One region of the Halomonas sp. M1 genome, then DNA from elsewhere that is predicted to be linked to it. Evidence: predicted binding sites of a transcription regulator. Region 1 holds the regulator's gene; each other region holds the start of a gene.

The links. The regulator FNR, encoded in region 1, switches genes on or off when oxygen is low (the NO sensors DNR and NnrR bind a similar motif). The targets are predictions, from matches to a motif close to TTGATNTANATCAA.
Region 2: frdA (fumarate reductase (quinol) flavoprotein subunit) is a predicted target of FNR. The motif match lies at 2,736-2,749, and genes of this name have one in related genera.
Region 3: P8S54_RS00225 (OmpW family outer membrane protein) is a predicted target of FNR. The motif match lies at 1,797-1,810, and genes of this name have one in related genera.

Annotation. Positions count from the first base shown of each region.
Region 1 is NZ_CP121119.1:1,696,400-1,700,584, reverse strand. It holds gene P8S54_RS07695 (DNA polymerase III subunit epsilon) at 1-151, shown strand, start outside; gene ttcA (tRNA 2-thiocytidine(32) synthetase TtcA) at 196-1,146, shown strand; gene fnr (fumarate/nitrate reduction transcriptional regulator Fnr) at 1,133-1,885, opposite strand; gene hemN (oxygen-independent coproporphyrinogen III oxidase) at 1,944-3,371, opposite strand; gene P8S54_RS07675 (sulfite exporter TauE/SafE family protein) at 3,547-4,185, opposite strand, start outside.
Region 2 is NZ_CP121119.1:1,985,731-1,989,915, forward strand. It holds gene P8S54_RS09055 (fumarate reductase subunit C) at 1-34, opposite strand, end outside; gene P8S54_RS09060 (succinate dehydrogenase/fumarate reductase iron-sulfur subunit) at 51-833, opposite strand; gene frdA (fumarate reductase (quinol) flavoprotein subunit) at 830-2,617, opposite strand; gene P8S54_RS09070 (anion permease) at 3,193-4,185, shown strand, end outside.
Region 3 is NZ_CP121119.1:43,309-47,493, forward strand. It holds gene P8S54_RS00215 (DUF3549 family protein) at 1-331, opposite strand, end outside; gene P8S54_RS00220 (YqcC family protein) at 628-960, shown strand; gene P8S54_RS00225 (OmpW family outer membrane protein) at 1,087-1,713, opposite strand; gene putA (bifunctional proline dehydrogenase/L-glutamate gamma-semialdehyde dehydrogenase PutA) at 2,111-4,185, opposite strand, start outside.

The DNA.
Region 1 (4,185 bases):
ACACCCCCAGGTAGATATCGGCAACGACTTGGGCGAGGCGCTAGAGCGATGGCAACTGCCCGCAATGAACAGCCACGGGGTGCTAAGTGAGGCTGCTGCGAGTGCGCTGCTGTATATCCGTTTGCAGCGTGAGACTGCCCAGGTGGCTTAAACCCGCTGGGTTTCTGTTGGGTGGAGCTGTCGAGTATTGTTAGAATGGCCGCTGCTTTTTCTACCAGCGGCAGTGCCTATACCATGCAATCTCTTGATTATTTTGACCCGGCGACCATCGATGCCGCCCAAGCGGCCAGCCAGCAAGCCCTACCCGACACCCAAGACGCAAAACAGAAGCGTGAATTCAACAAGTTGCAAAAACGCCTGCGTCGCGAGGTGGGTAACGCAATCATCGATTATCAGATGATTGGCGAAGGCGACCGGGTGATGGTGTGCCTATCGGGTGGCAAAGATAGCTACACCATGCTTGAGATTTTGCGCAACTTGCAGCGCAACGCCCCGGTTAACTTCTCACTGGTGGCGGTGAATATGGATCAGAAGCAACCGGGTTTTCCAGAGCACATCCTTCCGCAGTATTTGGATAAGCAGGGGGTGGAGTACCATATTCTAGAGCGGGACACCTACTCGGTGGTGAAAGAGAAAACACCAGAAGGAAAGACCACGTGTGCACTCTGTTCGCGACTGCGTAGAGGGTCGCTGTATGGATTTGCTGAAGAGATTGGTGCTACCAAAATTGCTTTGGGTCATCACCGGGAAGATATTTTAGAAACGCTGTTTTTAAATATGTTTTTTGGCGGGACTTTAAAAGCTATGCCGCCTAAGCTGCTCTCTGATGATGGTAAAAACATCGTCATTCGTCCGCTTGCTTACTGCAAAGAGGCGGATATTGCCGAGTTCTCCCGGCTAATGGAGTTCCCCATCATTCCCTGTAACCTGTGTGGTTCGCAGCCCAACCTCCAGCGTCAGGTCGTTAAAGATATGCTGGCAGAGTGGGATAAGAAGCATCCTGGGCGGCTGGAAAGCATGTTTAAAGCGGTGACGAATGTGGCCCCCTCCCAGCTTGCCGACCGCCAGCTATTTGATTTTGCAAACCTTGAAAGCAAACAAGCAGCACTGATGGCCGGGCGCATTCAAGCATTTAACGTGGGGTAGCGATCTGCTCGTCCTCTTCGGCCAAGATAATTAACCGCTGCATGTCGAGGATATTAATTTCACGCCCTGACACGGCTACCACGGCTTGTTGCTGGAAACGGCTAAGAATACGGCTGACGGTTTCTACCGCGAGGCCCAAGTAATTTCCCATATCCGCCCGGGACATAGAGAGCCGGAAGCTGTAGGGGGAGTAACCACGCCGACGAAAGCGGTCTGAGAGCGTGATTAAGAAGCTAGCGAGTCGCTGGTCGGCGGTTTTGCGTGATAGCAGGCGCATCATTCGGCGGTCATCTTTCAGCTCTTTACTCATGCTCCGGTAGAGCTGTCCCCGTAGTTCGGGAAGCTCTTCAGAGAGTGTATCCAAGCGGTCGAAAGGGATTTCACAAACGGTCGTGGTTTCCAAGGCAATAACGCTGCCGGGGTAATAGTTTTCATCAATGCCGTCTAACCCCACCAGCTCGCTGGGCAGGTAGAAGTTGGTAAGCTGGTCGTTGCCATTACCTTCGCTGGTGACCTGTTTAAGGCTACCCGAGCGAACGGCATACACACTGGTAAACGGGTCTCCCTGGCGAAACAGCGGCTCACCTTTTTTAAGCGGTGCCCGGCGGCGGATAATAGCGTCAAACTGCCCCATGTCCTCAAGCTCAAGGGCCAGCGGTAGGCACAACGAACTAAGGCTGCAGGTTTGACAGCGTGCTTCTTGCAGCAGTGAACGTCGGGGGCTGGCTTGGTGAGGCATGTAATTCTCCGTTTATCATTTGCCATGATAGGCGCCAGGCAAGAGCGCCTCAATAGGGTCACATAATTTTTGAATAACGCTGAGACGACTGGCCGGATAAATAAGCATCGAAGGCCATGGCAAGATGACGAATAAGCAGTCGGCCTGTGGGTGTGGCGCTCAAAGAGAGGCCGTCACGTATCAGCAAGCCGTCCTGTTCTGCCGCGTGAAGCTGCTCAAGAACGGGAGAAAAGTAGTCAGCAGCATCAATTCCCCAGCGCTGGCCTACCGCTGCTAGATCAATTCGCATATCACACATTAAGCGTTCAATAACGTCTCGCCGTATTAGGTCGTCCTGATTTAATCTTAAACCTTTTACTGTTGCTAGCCTACCTTGATCTAGTGCTGCTTCAAAGTGTTCAAGAGAGGTTGGGTTTTGCGCATAAACGTCATCCACGCGAGAAATGGCTGAGACGCCTAGCCCTATCAGATCACACTGAGCATGGCTGGAGTAACCTTGGAAATTACGCTGAAGTGAGCCGTTGCGCTGGGCCACCGCCAAGCTATCATCCGGTCGGGCAAAATGATCCATACCAATGTGTACATAGCCTGCGCTGGTAAGCATCTCAATAGTAGTATGCAAAATAGCGAGTTTCTCATCGGCGCTTGGTAAGTCTTCCTCATTAATACGTCGCTGAGGCGCAAAGCGAGTGGGCATATGGGCATAGTTAAACACTGATAACCGTGCAGGGTTTAGCTCAATAACCTGCTGCAGTGTGTCGGCAAAGCTCTGCTCGGTTTGAAAGGGCAGGCCATAGATCAAATCGAGATTAAGTGAGCGAAAACTTAGACGGTGGGCTTCATCCATTAATGTTTCAGTGAGCACTCGTGGCTGCACACGATTAATCGCTTTTTGTACCCGTGGGTTTAAATCCTGTACGCCAAGGCTCAGCCGGTTAAACCCGAGTGACTGTAAGTGGCGTAGGGTAAATACATCGGCTTCCCGCGGGTCAATTTCAATGGCGTAATCACGATCAGGCGACATGGATAAACCAAAGCGAGCGTCTAAACGGTCAATCAGGTCGCTCATTTGTGCAAGCGAGAGAAACGTCGGTGTCCCACCGCCCCAGTGCAACTGTTGTACTGGGCGCTTAGTATCTAGGTGGCGAGCGGTGAGAACCATTTCACGGTCGAGTCTAGAGAGATACGGCTCTGCCAACTGGGTGTTTTTGGTAGCAATCTTATTGCAGGCACAGTAAAAGCAAATTTTGCGGCAAAAAGGCACGTGCACATAGAGCGATAGCGGTCGCTGGCTCTGATTGCTACGCTCAAGCGCTTGGGTAAAATCATCTGCGGTGAACTGCTCATTGAAAGCGAGCGCGGTTGGGTAAGAAGTGTAACGGGGGCCGCTTTTGTCGTAGCGGCGAAGCAGCGCTTCATCCCAGGCTGTGGCCGGAGGCGCTGCAAGTGTAGGGTGTGAAACGGCAGCAGTGGCATGTGCAGGCATGGAAGGCGCTCCAGGGTTTAAAAGCAAGGCTTGCACCAAGCTTGAATAGCAAGATCAAAAGCAATAGGGGATCACAGGTGTTAATGCCGAGAAAAACAGGCTTAAACGCTGCTAAATGCTAGAACAAGCAAACCATGAAAGCGTTGAGCTGCATCAAGGTATACGCGTCAGGGCGTTAATGGGCGCCATGACCCATCAGCGCCCATAGCTGCCATACCGCAAAACCAATAATAGTCAGTGCAGCGATGCTACGAGTGGCCGGATGGCGTATTAGCTGGCTAAGCTGCTGGGCAGCCAAGCCGGTGGCCAGCAGCGCTGGTAGGGTGCCTAAACCAAAGGCGCCCATCAGCAGTGCACCTTGGAGTGGGTCGGCGATAGCGAGGCTCCAGGCCAGCATGGAGTAGACAAGGCCGCAGGGTAGCCAGCCCCATAGCGCGCCAAGGGTAAATGCCTGGGGAAGGTGCACAACGGGCATCAAACGCCGCCCTAGCGGCTCTATATAGCGCCATAGGTGTCGCCCAATGGCTTCGACCTTAAGCAGACCCTTCCACCAGTTGGCAATATACAGCGCCATTAAAATCAGCATGAGCGCGGCAAACGCTTGCAGCATAATGCGGGCGGTGGGAGAAAGCGAAATAAGCGTACCCAGCGCCGCCACTAGGGCGCCTGCGACCATGTAGCTTAGAATGCGGCCAGCGTTATAGCTTAGTAAAAGGCCACCCATACGGGCGGGGTGGCGCATGCTTGGCGGTACAGCAAAGGTCAGTGCGCTCATAATGCCGCCACACATGCCGATACAGTGAGCACCCCCCAT
Region 2 (4,185 bases), 290 kb from region 1:
GCGGCGGCAAGCGTTGCGATGATGACTTATCCATACTCTCTCTCCTTCCCCTAGCCTTTAAACAGCGCAATAAGCGTGTGCTTAGCCGCTTCCACCTTGCCCTGATTGACCGCAGCGGCCGGGTCAACGTTTTTTGGGCATACCTGGGAACAGAAGCCGACAAAGGTGCAGCTCCATACCCCTTCGTGACGGTTAAGCTGTGCCATGCGCTGCTTCTTGCCGTGGTCGCGGCTGTCCAGGTTGTAACGGTGGGCCAAGGTTAGCGCTGCCGGGCCGAGAAACTCTTGGTTCAGCCCAAACTGTGGGCAAGCCGAGTAACAAAGGCCGCAGTTAATACAGTTGGCAAACTGCTTGTAGCGGGCGAGCTGCTCGGGTGACTGTCGATAGGTTTCCGGCGCCTTTGGGTCGTAAGGTTTTACTGGGTTGTCATCAATTAAATAGGGCTTAACCGCCTCCAAGTGCTCAAGGAAAATCTCCATGTCCACCACTAGATCCCGCTGCACGGGGAAGTGGGCTAACGGCTCGATGCGTATTTCACCTTCATAATCGCGTAGGAAAGTTTTACAACCGAGCTTGGGAATGCCGTTAACCATCACCCCGCAAGAGCCGCAAATCGCCATTCGGCAGGACCAGCGATAGCTCAGCGTGCTATCAAGCTGCTCTTTAATATGGTTAAGGGCATCCAGCAGCGAGGTGCTGTCGTCCACCGGCATCTCGTACTGCTGCCAATAGGGTTCAGCCGAGCTGTCGGGCAGGTAACGTTTGACACTGACCTGCTTGGTGCGAATGTTATTAGTGCTAACACGCTTGGTGCTGGTCTGCTCGGTGTTCATGCTTTTGCCCCTTTGCCCGCATCGCCATAGGCCCGCTCAGCCGGGGCGGAAAACCGTACATCCACATCCTGCCAGCGCAGCTCGGCATTCGCTTCGCCTTGGTAGAACACTTGGCTATGCTTGAGGTAGTTAACGTCGTCGCGTTTTTGCATGCCTTCATCCAGGCGCTGATGGGCGCCGCGGGATTCACGGCGCTCCAGCGCGCCTAAACAAGAGGCTTCGGCAATATCCAGGCCACACTCTAGTTCAAGACACTCAAGCAACTCGGTATTGAAGATCTTGCTGGTATCGTTAACGCGCACCTTAGTAAAGCGCGCCCTTAGCTGGCGCATGGTCTCCAGCGAATGGCGCATGCCCTCTTCGGTGCGGTAAATGCCGCAGCCGCTCTCCATGGCCTGCACCATGGCGTGCTTGAGTTCTACCCAGTTTTCACCGCTTCCAGTTCCGTCACAGAGCCGCCGCAGCTTGGCTTTTTGACGGTTACCCTGAGCTTCCAGCAGAGGCATATCGGCCCATTCGGTTTGTGCTGCCCGCTGGCTGGCGCGTTCTCCGGCCAAGCGGCCAAACACCAATAGCTCGGTGAGTGAATTGGAGCCTAAGCGATTAGCACCGTGCAAACCGACTGAAGCGCACTCCCCAGCCGCATAGAGCCCAGCAATAGAGGTTTCGCACTGAGGATTGGTCTCAATCCCCCCCATGGTGTAGTGCACCGCCGGGCGAATGGGGATTGGCTCTTTGACTGGGTCGACATTGATATAGGCTTTCGCCAGTTCGCAGATAAACGGCAGGCGCTCCAGAATGGTTTTTTCACCTAGGTGGCGCAGGTCGAGATAAACCACATCGCTGTCGCCAAACTTGCCGGTGCGTCCTGCCTGCTGCTCCTGCCAAAATGCCTGGGAAAGCTTATCCCGTGGCCCCAGCTCCATGTATTTGTTTTCCGGCTTGCCCAGCGGGGTTTCTGGGCCAAGGCCGTAATCCTGCAGGTAACGATAGCCCTCTTTATTGAGCAAAATCCCCCCTTCGCCACGGCACGCTTCGGTAATCAAAATGCCAGAACCCGGCAAGCCGGTGGGGTGGTATTGCACAAACTCCATATCCCGCAGCGCCACGCCATGACGGTAGGCCATGGCCATACCGTCACCGGTGACAATGCCCGCGTTGGTATTGAAGCGGAACAAGCGCCCAGCACCGCCGGTAGCCAACACCACGGCTTTAGCGCGTAGCAGGGTCAGTTCGCCGGTGGCAATCTGTAGGGCAATCACGCCAATCACCGCGCCTTCGTGTACCGCCAGATCAAGCACAAAGAACTCATCGAAACGCTCGATTTCAGGGTATTTCAGCGAGGTCTGAAACAGAGTGTGGAGCATATGGAAGCCGGTTTTGTCGGCAGCAAACCAAGTGCGGGCGGTTTTCATACCACCAAAACGGCGCACCTGTACTTGGCCATCGTCTTTACGACTCCAGGGGCAGCCCCAGCGCTCCATCTGCACCAGCTCTTGGTAAGCGTGATGAACAAAGTAGTCGGCGACGCCCTGCTCCACCAGCCAGTCACCACCAGATACGGTGTCATCAAAGTGAGCTTGGTGTGAATCCTCCGCACTGGTAACCGCAGCAGCACCGCCTTCTGCGGCCACGGTGTGCGAGCGCATTGGGTAAACTTTAGACAGCAGCGCAATACGCTGTGGAGTGCCCTGGGCTTTGGCCTGCTCAGCCGCACCAATGGCCGCGCGCAAACCCGCTCCTCCCCCTCCCACAATAACGATATCGAAATCTCGCTGCTGCATAACATTTCCTTTCGTTAGCCAAGCAACACCACATTAAGAGTGACGCACTTGGGCAATGTCTTCTTTACTTAAATTTACCATACCCACACGTTGCCCTTGGCATAACTCTAAAGGGCTATTGACATATATCAACAAAGGCAGAAATAAGTTTTATATCACTTTACCTTAGTGACACAGCATCTACTCTAGAAATAGTTAACTGTTAATATCGAATGCTAAAAAAATCCTAAAATTAAGATTTAAAAACCTGTTTTTAATGCTTTTTATGAAAGCACTGAAAAACTAATCACTAACAACACTAAGCATTTGAGCTAGATAACTTAACTAATAAGGCAATTTTTTTAGCAATTCCTAATGAGCTACGTAACAGTGATGTTTTGGCTTGGTTTTCCTATCAAAAAATATCTAGGGAGCCTCTGATTAACGTAATGAGCGAAGGCCAGACAAGGCAAAAATCAACGAAAAAGCGGAGTTTACGGGTCGTAAATGAGCATTTTGAGGCGATTTTTTAACGCCGTATGGTCGAGCGCAATAGTTAATCAGAGGTTTCCCAGAAAATAGACAAGAGAGGCAGCATGAACAGTGTTACTCCCTCCACGCCTCGGTGGAAGCTATTCGCTCCGCTTATTATCGCCATTATTGTTGCGTTAATACCCACGCCTGATGGAGTCGCGCCCCATGCGTGGTACTTCTTCGCTATCTTTCTTGGCTGTGTGGTGGGCTTGATTCTTGAACCCTTGCCCGGTGCGGTCATTGGGCTAATAGGCGTTACCCTCATTGCGCTGCTCTCGCGCTGGGTACTGTTCTCTCCAGAGCAGCTGGCCGCTGACGGCTTCAACCCTGCTAACCAAGCGTTTTCCTGGGCGGTATCGGGCTTTACTAACTCCACCGTCTGGCTGATTTTCGGTGCCTTTATGTTTGCCTTGGGGTACGAAAAAACCGGCCTTGGCAGGCGTATTTCTCTCTGGTTGGTCAACGCTATGGGTAAGCGCACGCTGACGCTTGGCTACGCGGTAATGATCTCGGATACCATTCTTGCCCCCTTTACGCCCTCCAACACGGCGCGCAGTGCGGGCACCATTTATCCGGTGATTCGCAACCTGCCACCGCTTTATGATTCGCACCCCAACGACCCGAGCATGAAACGTATGGGTAGCTTTTTAATGTGGACAGCGCTGGCCTCTACCTGCGTTACCAGCTCGCTATTTCTAACCGCGATGGCCCCCAATTTATTAGCCGTTGCCTTAACCGAAAGCACGACCGGCATCCAAATTAATTGGGGGCAGTGGTTTATGGCGATTGCCCCGGTCGGCATTTTGCTGCTGTTATTAGTGCCGCTGCTCTGCTACTGGCTATGCGCCCCTGAGGTAAAAGCGGGCCATGAAATTTCAGACTGGGCCAGAGATGAGCTAAAGCAATTAGGCGCGCTTACCCGTAAAGAGATAGTGCTGGTCGTGATGGTGGTTGCTGCTCTGCTGCTGTGGATTTTTGGCGGCGGCATTATCTCTGCGTCACTAGTGGGGTTAGTGGTGATCTGCGGCATGCTGCTAACCGGCATCGTCACCTGG
Region 3 (4,185 bases), 1.7 Mb from region 1:
CAAGCGCCTTAGTGCCAACAGTCGCTACATTACGGCCTAAGGTTTCCAGCAGGCGGTTTATAAACCCATCTCGCTGCGCTGGCGAGAGCATGCCTTGCTCATCCAACGGTAGAGCTAAAAACCAAATAGCAGGCTCTGGCATATCGCCTAAACGAAAAACGATGCCCAAGCGCGCCTGGTGCTGCCAAGGCTCTGGCCAAGCCTGGTCACCGCTTTCGAAAGCGCGAAGCGTTTCCCGGGGGCAGGGTGTGACCCGCCGTCCCATGTGGAATAGCGAAACGTCAGCACCGCTGCGGGTAAAAAAATCATCAAGGGATTGAATTGGTTGCATAACATCCTTCCACATTACAAGCGTGCACTCTACCTTGCTGTTCTAGCAGTGTCAGCCGTCAGGACAGAAAAATCGCCGCAATTTGCCTCAAGTGGTTAAAGTTTGAGCAACTTTGCTAAAGCCCCATGGGAGTAGCGGCTGCGACACCTTTCCATAGTTTATCCACAGCCTCTTGCAGGTTTTCTGTGAGTCTGTGAATAAACTCTTTTTACCGGTAAGCGAGTGGCAAGTTACTCACAGAGTTGGGATAATAGTGAGTAGAGTGTTCTATATTCACGATGATTCCTAAGGTATTTATGAGCGTCCATCAACAGCTTCAAACCGCGCTTCTCGAGCTTGAAGCCTCCATGAAGGCCGCCAACTTATGGCGTATGCCTACTCCTGCAGCAGATGCATTTGCTAGCCAGGAACCCTTTTGTATCGACACGATGTCGTTGCCCCAGTGGGTTCGCTTTGTGTTCATTGCCCGGCTCAACGCACTGATTGAAGCCAAGGCCGCCATGCCGGCTAAATGTGAGATAGCGCCGGCGATGGCCGCGTATTTAATCCAAGAGAAGGTGCGTGCCAGTGACCAGATATTGGTAGTGCGTGCGGTTGAAAAGGTTGACCGCTTAGTCACTGAAAATTAACTTGCCCTTTGCTTATTGAACCCAATGAAAAAACCCAGTTCACGCTAGCGCGAGCTGGGCTTTTTTTACAGCAGTTAGGTGTCAACGATGTTACCACTAGCGTATTAAACGCTAGTGGCGCACTCGTTAAAAACGGTAGCTAATGCCTGCCATGACGACGACCGGGTCGATCTCTACGGTGCCAGCAGCCTCGCCATTAATTGTTGCGTCTGTATCAATATCGATGTACCAAGCCGCAGCGTTGAGCGCCCAGTTATCATCGATTAACAGATCAATGCCCAACTGGCCTGCTGCCCCCCAGGAGCTGCTTAAATCCAGATCGCCAATCGCGAGGCTCTCATCAGAGAAGTGCGTATAGTTGATCCCAACACCCGCATAAGGCTGTACTCGTGCATTGGTTCCACCCAACGGGTAGTACTGAAGCGTTAAGGTGGGTGGTAAGTGTTTCGTTGAGGCTAGGTTGTCGCCATTCAGCTCGATGTCGTGCTTAAACGGCAGTGCCGCGAGAAGCTCCACGCCGATTTTATCGTGGAAGCGATAGCCCAGAGTAAAAGCAAAATCAGTTTTGTCCTGGACGTCGACCGAGAAGGCGCCCCCTGCTAGTGAGCCGTTATCACTTTTCGGAGTCACCTGCGCCACGCCCACACGGGTAAAGAAATCACCGGCGCCATAGGCGAAGGCTTGGCTGCTGGTAGCCAGTGTAGCTGCCGCGAGGCCAGCGGCAAGTAGGGTAGGTACAGTACGGTGGCGCATAGCGTTGCTCCTAGCGGATTAAGTCACTTCATTAATGGGTCACATCCTAATAGGAAGTTTATCGACTCGTAGCAGAGCAGTTATTGACCTAGGGCAAAGAGCGCTAAGAAGTATTACAAAAGCTACCTAAATAGTTCTGTGAGCAGGCTTGAATAGCCTGTGGGGAGTCTTTGCTGAAGCTGTTAATTAGGCTGGTGGTCGTTGTTTGGAAAGCCTGGAGAGGTCGTTACAAGTAAACGGGCGTCACTGACATCAATGAGACCCTCCCGCAACAGACGGGAAGGCCTCAGGATCAATCGATCGTTTAGCTAATTTAAGTGCGGAGTCCGCGCTCGTTTAGCGAACAATATGTTGATGTTCACCCGCAGCTCAGCTGCAAAAATGAAAGCTGACGGGCCTATTCGGCCGTTGCCAGCAGGCTAGCGTTGCCGCCCGCTGCGGTCGTGTCGATGCACAGATGACGCTCCACCACAAAACGATCCGGTGCGATGGTCTGGGTCTCAAGCGGTATGATGGCTCCTTCGCGTTTCGCCAGCGCAACCCGCAGCTCACGCGTCCAATCGCTGGCGCCAGCGGCAGCGACCGCCGCAATGCCTTTGATCTCGCTCAGCGTTGCGGCGGAGACGCTCCCATCAAGCCCGGACACGGGTGCGCCCGCATCAATCAGCGGCTGAACTACTTGAGCCGCGCCTGGCGCGACGACGATGGCTGCACAGCCTGTGCCGAGGGCTTGAGCAGCCTGGGCAATGGCGATATCCAGAGTCGGCCCTAGGCACAGAATCACTCCCTTTGGATACATCGCCAAACGGTTGCTTTCCCCCGTCGGCCCCGGCAGTGTCTGCGGCGTCATATCCAATGCTGCCGTTTCAGCCAGCGCCTTGCGGATCACGCCACCTTTGCCAGCGAGCGCTTTGCGCAGCACCTCAATTCGATTGGGGCGCACCGCCCAGTTGCGTGAATCTAACCCGTCGAAGGCGGCCTGCAGCGCTTGAAGCGTCACGGCATTTCCCTGGGGCGCGTCGCTGTGCTCAGCGGCGGCAGTGCGGCGGAAACGCGTGATATAGAGCGGCCCGCCTGCTTTGGGGCCAGTGCCGGAAAGGCCTTCGCCGCCAAACGGCTGAGAGCCAACGATGGCACCAATCTGGTTGCGGTTGACGTAGACGTTGCCAACATGGATGCGCTCGACGATCTGTTGCACGCGGTCATCAATGCGGGTGTGCAGGCCGAAGGTGAGCCCGTAGCCCTTGCCATTGATATCGTCGACGACCTTGTCGATATCCCGCGCCTTGAAGGTGGCTACGTGCAGCACCGGGCCGAAGATTTCACGCTCAAGATCTTCAATGCCCCCAACCTCGATTACCGCCGGTGTAACGAAGGTGCCGGTGGTTGGCGCGGAGAGCTTCTTCAGCACCTTGCCCGCTTTCTCATGGGCGGCTACGTAGTCGCTTATCTCGGCCTGGGCGTCGGCGTCGATCACGGGTGATACGTCGGTGTCGGTATTCCATGGGTCGCCAATGGTAAGTGAGTCCATGGCGCCATAGAGCATGTTGAGCAACCGGTCGCGGGCCTCTTCCTGAACATACAGCATACGTAGCGCCGAACAGCGCTGACCAGCCGACTGGAAGGAGGAGATCAGGATGTCGCGCACCGCCTGCTCGGTCAGCGCCGTGGAGTCCACAATCATGGAGTTGAGGCCACCGGTCTCAGCGATCAACACCGCGTCGGGGCCTGCATTCTCCGCCAGGGCTTTGTGGATGATCTGTGCCACTGGAGTCGAGCCGGTGAAACAGACACCCGCAATACGCGGATCGCTGGTCAGCGGGCCGCCCACCGTTGGGCCGTCGCCTGGCAGCAACTGCAGTGCTGCTTCCGGCAGACCCGCTTCACGCATTAGCTCTACCGCACGGGCGGCGATTAGCGGCGTTTGCTCGGCGGGCTTGGCGAGTACCGCGTTGCCAGCCACTAAGGCTGCTGCGATCTGGCCAGTCGTAATTGCCAGCGGGAAGTTCCACGGGCTGATACACACGAAGATGCCACGCGCGCTGCCGGGCTCTTCTGCTTCCAGGCGCTCGCCTTCGTTGGCGTAGTAGCGTAGGAAATCCACGGCCTCACGCACTTCGGCGATGCCGTCGAACATCATTTTGCCAGCTTCTCGCGTAGTGATCACGGTGAGCTCGGCGATATGCTCCTCGTAGAGGTCGGCGGTACGGCGCAGTATCTCCGCACGCTCGGCCACGGGGCGCGCCGACCATTCGCGGAAGCCTTCCTCGGCGGCGTCAAGCGCAGTGGCGACCTCTTCTGGGGTGGCCTCATGCACCTTGCCAATCACACGCTTGCCGTCGGCAGGGGAGTGGGCATCTCGCGCCGGGCCTTGAGGGGCGGGATTGCCCACCAGCATAGGGCCAGCTGTCCAGGTGGTATCTGCAAACGCTTCGCGGGCGTTGAGCAGTGGCAGGATCGAGGCGGGTTCGT